One region of the Paenibacillus sp. YIM B09110 genome, then DNA from elsewhere that is predicted to be linked to it. Evidence: riboswitches for the same ligand, from Rfam matches in the RefSeq annotation. Region 1 holds a riboswitch; each other region holds the start of a gene.
What was found. A riboswitch is a leader RNA that binds a small molecule or an ion and turns the genes downstream of it on or off. The one in region 1 is predicted to bind cyclic di-AMP.

Region 2: linked by a shared signal. The riboswitch ahead of V8F51_RS00360 (TrkH family potassium uptake protein) and the one ahead of V8F51_RS08320 (hypothetical protein) in region 1 are both predicted to bind cyclic di-AMP.
Region 3: linked by a shared signal. The riboswitch ahead of V8F51_RS20475 (C40 family peptidase) and the one ahead of V8F51_RS08320 (hypothetical protein) in region 1 are both predicted to bind cyclic di-AMP.

Annotation. Positions count from the first base shown of each region.
Region 1 is NZ_JBANSP010000004.1:369,614-371,879, forward strand. It holds gene kdpA (potassium-transporting ATPase subunit KdpA) at 1-623, opposite strand, end outside; gene kdpF (K(+)-transporting ATPase subunit F) at 639-716, opposite strand; gene V8F51_RS08320 (hypothetical protein) at 859-1,254, opposite strand; cyclic di-AMP (ydaO/yuaA leader) riboswitch at 1,385-1,567, opposite strand; cyclic di-AMP (ydaO/yuaA leader) riboswitch at 1,593-1,799, opposite strand; cyclic di-AMP (ydaO/yuaA leader) riboswitch at 2,197-2,266, shown strand, end outside.
Region 2 is NZ_JBANSP010000001.1:81,514-83,779, reverse strand. It holds gene V8F51_RS00365 (CPBP family intramembrane glutamic endopeptidase) at 1-503, opposite strand, end outside; cyclic di-AMP (ydaO/yuaA leader) riboswitch at 751-925, shown strand; gene V8F51_RS00360 (TrkH family potassium uptake protein) at 1,020-2,266, shown strand, end outside.
Region 3 is NZ_JBANSP010000015.1:49,750-52,015, reverse strand. It holds gene V8F51_RS20480 (MFS transporter) at 1-555, shown strand, start outside; gene V8F51_RS20475 (C40 family peptidase) at 635-1,111, opposite strand; cyclic di-AMP (ydaO/yuaA leader) riboswitch at 1,115-1,308, opposite strand; gene V8F51_RS20470 (hypothetical protein) at 1,661-2,266, opposite strand, start outside.

The DNA of each region.
Region 1 (2,266 bases):
TCGAATGTCTTGATCGCGATCGTCGGATCGAGTGTCTGCGGTACTTGAAGAGCAACAAGAACGAGCGTAATAATAAAGGCCAACGGAAGGAAAATTCTCGTATGGGCTTTAACAAAATCTTCGAAAAAGTTGCCTATCGTTTTTCCTTTGCTCGTAATGCCCCTTACGAACGCGATTGCGACTGAAAACCCAGTTGCAGCGGATGTGAACATCATCATCATGATGACCGCCATTTGCGAGAAATAAGACAAAGCGCTCTCGCCGCTATAATGCTGAAGGTTCGTATTGGTCATGAAACTGATAATCGTATTAAACGTTAATGTAGGCTCCATGCTCGCCATGCCGTTCGGATTAAGCGGGAGCGCATGCTGCAGCCGTAGAATCAGATAGCTGAAAGCTACCAAAATGATGTTCGTGGCGATGAAACTGAGCGCATACGTTTTCCAGCTCATACCCGCTCGATTCTTAAGTCCAATCAGCCTGTAAATGAACCGTTCAGATCCTCCATATACTTTATCGAGCCGGTTGGACTCGTTCGAGAATACGTGATATACATACGTTCCGAGCGGCTTCACAAGCAGCAGAAGAACGGCAATGACAATTAATAGCTGCAAAATATCCATCGTTGTTCCTCCTGGTTAAAATTTTTCCGGGTGAATTAAAGCATATAAGAGGTAACCGAATACGAGTACGGCAAGCGCTGCTACGATAATCATTCGCCATCGCCCCCAGTTTGCTTAATCGCTCTGTCGCACCAAGCAAGAAAACCATAAAACAATCCGAAGCAAACGATTAAAGTACCAATCATGTACAGATCCATCAAGGTAGTTCCCTCCTGCTATAGACATTTACAAAAAGTTATTTTTTCAATAGAAACCCAATTTCGCCGGTTTGCGAATGTACGATGTGATCTGCGCCAAGCCCTTTATATATGACTCTTGGATTCCAATGCGTCGTAATGACGTAGATCGATCCAGACGTCCAATCTCTGCAGCATTGTATGAACCTGCAGCTAAGCGCTAAGCTGCTCTCAAAGATGAATACATCGCCAATGATTTTTTCCGGAATCATCCAACTATTCCTGTCATTAGTATTCACGTATAAAACGTTGTTAAGTCCGTGCTTACGCAGTTGTCTTTCCTCTAGCTTGCTGTTCGTCAGGACGATGAACGGCAGTCCGCGAAATACCAATGTTTTTATGAATGCTTTGCCAGCTTCATTAAGCCCGGCAACGATAATATGCTCCTCGCCCAACCGCAATCTCCTCCGAATTTCTGAAAAAAAAGGCAACAAAAAAGAAGCCTGCGGGAAAAGAGGACCTTTCCCCGCGGGCTTCTTCGGAGGCATGGCTAAGGAAGCCATGCCGAATCGGCACTGCGATGGTTGCCTCTCTCGATTACGCTTACGAGGTTAGCTGTCGGATTCGGGCGTGAGAGTCGCCCTACGCAAGGCGCTTAAGCCTTGCGATTCACCCCATGAGCACCAATGCGGCCGACTCCATAGCGGCGCATCGCTCTTTGGTTCCCCCGTTCCCGCAGACTGCTGCGGAACTCAGCGATAAAATAGCAATTAAAACGAATCGTTGTATCATTCCTCTCTCCAAACCACGCTTACGAGGTTAGCTGTCGGATTCGGGCGGTGAGAGTCGCCCTACTTCGAAGCGGCATCCATGGTGCTGCCTCTTCGAAGATTCACCCCTGCCGTGCTGTCGGACGACTCTCACATCGTACAGACGCACCGCTTCACATTTGGTTCCCCCGCTTTCCGCTTGCCTCGCGGAAACTCAGCGATCAGTCCATCGCAACTTCATTTGCGAATCCTGTATCGAATCTTACTCCCAGCCAAATTTTATGTAAAGCAGGTCCAGCGTCCATATTGGATAATATAGGAGCTTATAGACTGATAGTTAACGTTTTCAAAAAGTTATACCTCGATATTCCTCTCTTTTTCGCCAATTATCTCTCGATTTCTAAAATTACATATAAGCCTGAATTTCGTATCCAACTCGCGCAAGCATGCTTTTTTTCAAATCTTAAATAACAGAAGTAAAACCGAGTATTCTATCGAAAAAGCCTCTTTTCATAGTTAAAATGAACGTCGCGCCTCTAATTTGCTCTTAGAGCGTCTTGTGCAACAAAATGAACCTTTTACAAATGCCTCAAATCGGTTTAGGATAGACGTCGAGCCGAAAAAGGCAAATCATTATCGCTGAATTTGTCCATAGGATAAAGCGGGGGAACCAACAAGAGCAATCGTTCGATTGTTC
Region 2 (2,266 bases), on a different contig from region 1:
CTTGCAAGCTCCTCTGCACGGAACCCTTGCTCCTCTAGCAACGCGATGCTCAGCTTGTCGATTTCCGGATTGTCGTCGAGAACGTGCTCGCCGCCATGCAGATTCCAGGCAACGATACGTTCACTCTGCATATGTACATAGACGAATCCTTTGCCGCCTGCTCCTTCGAAGTCGACCTCGACTTGATACGTATCGGTTGGGAATTGCTTATCGTATAGATCGGCATACGCCTCTGTCAGCTCATCGCGCGTAAGGTAGCCGTTCATAAGCTTGTCGGATTGATGGACGGCTTTGGCGGAGTCCACCTCGTGTCCTATGAGCTTCTCGGCGAATGACGAGGCTGCCTGCTCCGCTTGTGCTTTGCTTATGGCTCTGCCGCCTAGCTCATCTGAAGAGCTCGCCTTTATTAACGGGACGATATCGACGAACATGTAAATTAAAAGACAAATAACGGCTGCCCATATGTAACGCTTCCATTCCTTGTGCTTAATTGAATCGATCATCAGTTCACCTCATGCGTATAGGAGTAGGATGAAGCATACTATACTACCATATCACAACGTTCCCTGAATTATCCATTGAAACTAGGTCTTTATTTTCATAATCCCGCGAAATAACGATGTTCATGAAGTGTAGGGCAAGGTGAAGCGCATAACTGCGTCTTTTTGGTCGAATATAGCCTCTAATGTGAGAAAAGGGAGCTTTATGCAGACACGTATTTGGGCTTATAATCGTTATCGTCATACCAAATGAATAGCACAGCCGAATTTCCTTAGGAAAACGGGGGAACCAAATTGTTGCCGGGCATTCGGCGGCATGGGGTGAATTTCTACATTGCCGGAGCGCAGCTTCAGGCGATTGAATAGGGCTGCCTGTCCAGGCCCGAATCCGTCAGCTAACCTCGTAGGCGTATTGGAACAGGACTCATCTTCATGAGCACTTGAGCTTCCAGTGCTTTTTTTTGTGCGCTTATAACGATAACGCAGTAGATTTTCGAAGATTGAGGTGCACAATATAAGATGAAATTTGCATGGATTTGGGACGTGAAGAACTGGTCTCCGCCAAGGATACTCGTTAGCGGCTTCGCGCTCATTATATTCATTGGGGCATTTCTGCTCTCTTTGCCCTTCGCTTCGGCGACAGGGGAACGGCTGAACTTTATAGACGCTTTGTTCACGGCCACTTCGGCGACTTGCGTTACCGGACTCGTCGTCGTTGATACCGGCACTTATTTCTCGACAGCCGGCCAAATCGTTCTAATGGTGCTGTTCCAGCTTGGCGGCCTCGGCTTCATGACGATGGCAACGCTAATCGCTCTTGTTTTACGGCGAAAAATATCGCTGCGCGAGAGGCTGATTCTTCAAGAGGCGATGAATCAGACAAGCATGGAGGGCATTATTAGGCTAATCCGCCGTGTCATCTATTACTCGCTGTCTATTGAACTTGTCGGGATGCTGCTGTTCACGTTCCGATTCTCGTTCGATATGCCGCTTGGCAAGGCAGCATTTTTCGGTGCATTCCACGCCGTGTCGCTATTCAACAACGCCGGATTTGATATTTTCGGAGATTACCGCAGCTTAACGCTGTATGTGTCCGATCCAATCGTTAATATTGCCGCGATGATGCTAATCGTATTCGGAGGACTCGGCTTCGTTGTTATGTCCGATCTAATGGAATATCGGAAGAAGCGCAAGCTATCGCTGCATAGTAAAATCGTCCTCGCCATGACGGGAACGCTGATCGCGTTAGGAACGATTGTGTTGTTTGTTTTCGAATTCACGAACCCTCTCACGCTCGGCTCGCTCGATTGGGGAGGCAAGATATGGGCATCATTATTTCAATCCATTACGCCGCGCACGGCTGGCGCCAATACGCTCGATTATACAGCTCTAAGGCAGGCTACCGTCTTCTTTACAATCATCCTTATGTTCATCGGCGCTTCGCCGGGCTCGACAGGGGGCGGCATTAAAACGACGACGTTCACGGTGCTTGTCGGCGCCGTAATCTCGATGATTCGCGGACGCGAGGATATCGTCTTCTTCCGCTATCGGCTTGCTAAGGACCGCATATTCAAGGCGCTGACGATTACGATTTTGTCGTTAACGCTCGTTGTGGTCGTGACGATGATCCTTGCAACGATCGAAAATCAGCCGTTCATGAAAATATTGTTCGAAGCAACATCTGCGTTCGGCACCGTAGGACTATCCATTGGATTGACCCCGGAGCTTAGCGATATTAGCAAAATGATTATTGCATTCACGATGTT
Region 3 (2,266 bases), on a different contig from region 1:
TTCTTCATGATCTACGTAGGCATGGAGATGAGCTTCTCCAATTACTTGCCGTCCTTGCTCATTGAGCGCTCGCAGGTAGATGAGTCAAGTGCTGCGGCAGCGCTCAGCCTGTTCTGGGCAACGATGGTGTTCGGACGTATATTTGCAGGCACGCTGGCGGAGAAAATGGGGTATGCGAAGTATTTGTTTATCGCTACTGGCGGAGCAACGATCGTGTTCGCGTTAATGGCGCTCATGGGCCAGCTCAGCTGGATGCTCTTCTTCGTCGCTTTAAGCGGGCTGTTCTTCTCGGGCATATTCGGCATTGCGCTTGTCTATGCGAACGCGCTAATCCCAGGTATGACAGAGCGGACGACGAGTTTGCTCGTGGCATGCGGCGGGCTTGGCGGGGCAATCTTCCCTCGCGTTACCGGCTGGTTCATGGATCGGTATGACGGAGGGGTTACGCTCTGGTACGTCAGCATACTAGTTCTGATCATGCTGTTCGTACTGGGCGCAATGCTTGTGCTGGGTAGAGGGCAATCACAGCGGCGCGATGCTGCGGGTAATAGATAGAAAGTACAAAAATAACAAAGCCGCAGACTGTTGTCACGAGTGGACGAACAGCCTGCGGCTTTGTTGTTAAAGGGTGAAACTATTTTTCGTCGGCGTAAGTTGTAAATGCTTCCTCGCTAAGAATGCGACGTGCTGTCACATAACGAGGTTTGTAGTAAGAGGAATCGATTTTGTCGACTACAACGCCGCGGCTAACCGAAGCGTGTACAATCTTGCCGTCCCCTATGTAGATGCCGACGTGGGAGATTGCGCCGTTGTTGCCGCCGCTTGTGTCGAAGAACACAAGATCCCCGGCAATCAGGTCAGCTTTAGCGACCTTCGTGCCAACTGTTGCTTGATCGGAGGAAACGCGAGGAAGTTCGATGCCCATCTTAGCGAACACATAGCTCGTGAAGCCGGAGCAATCGAAGCCTTTCGCGGTAGTTCCACCGCTTTTGTACGGAGTACCAATAACATCATTGATAAATCCGTTCATTTTGGAGTCTGCGAAAACACTTCCCGCTTGAAAAGCGAGCAAGAGCGCAAGCCCCAAAAGCATTACGGTAACCTTTTTCAATTGTGAAACTCCTTCCGGTGCCGACGAGGTTAGCTGTGGGGTTCGGTTGAAGGTTCCCTATGATTCCTCAGGCGCTACGAACAAGTCGATGATGTCCTCTTCTACAGAGGCGGTATGACTTATAGCCGTGGCGTCGGAATCAATTCACCCAGAGTGGTTCCCCCGTTTTCCGCTAGGAAATTAGGCAGTTTGTTTTTGCTCTTGACAATTATTCTATTTTTTTTATTGATCTCCTGCCTTTCTAACAAAATTCTAATAATTCTCATGTAATCTTTTGACAAACTGCTTCGTATAATCATTTTTCATGTAATAATAAAGCCGCAACTAGGACCGAGGGACTAAATAATCGATACTCGATTTCATTAATTATGTGGATATTATGTAAAGTATGACCTGAAGGTACTAATGGTGAGAGGATTCTCATCTTTCTAGCAAAAAAGGCTGTCGCCGTCATTAGTAGGATGATAACGTAAAAACCCCCGAATTCGCCATAATAGGACAGGCGTTGATTCGGGGGTTTTTGAGCTAAAGCAGGCTAAAGTGATGAAGCTACTTGGATTGCAGGCATTCGTACTGGGCTGCGATGGTCCATACTCGGACGAGCGTTCGCACCAAGTTGTAGCCTTGATGAAGAATAAGCGCGAATAGTCCGGCCCATAGCAGCGATACACCGGTGATGAGAAGTCCTAATCCGGCTCCGATGGCCCACATAACTAGCGAGATGGCAGCGAAGGAGATGATATGCCTCATCGCGCGCCCGAGCGAGTGGAGGATACCTTCTTTTGAGGCAGCGCCAAGCTGCATGGCCAGGAAGAGCAGATGCAGCAGCAAGCCCCAGAACAGCCATAGTCCAGCGCCAGGAAGGACGGATTGCAGCAGGTCGACGTTCGAGCCGCCTTGCAGGTATGCGTCGAGCGCATGAGGCAGCACCCAGAAACCGGGAGCAAGTGCTAACACGGCCTCCGCCCAGTGAAGCAGCATGACCGGTTTCCAAGCTTTGCGAATTCCTTCTACGAATTTAGTGCCGCCGCCGGCAGCGCCTTCGCCTCGGGTACTAGAATGGTGCAGCGAATAGAACAGTCCGGCATTGAACAGTGGAGTCAGCAGCATGCGGATGGCGAACAAGCCGCCCAGCATCCATACATAAGGCGTAAG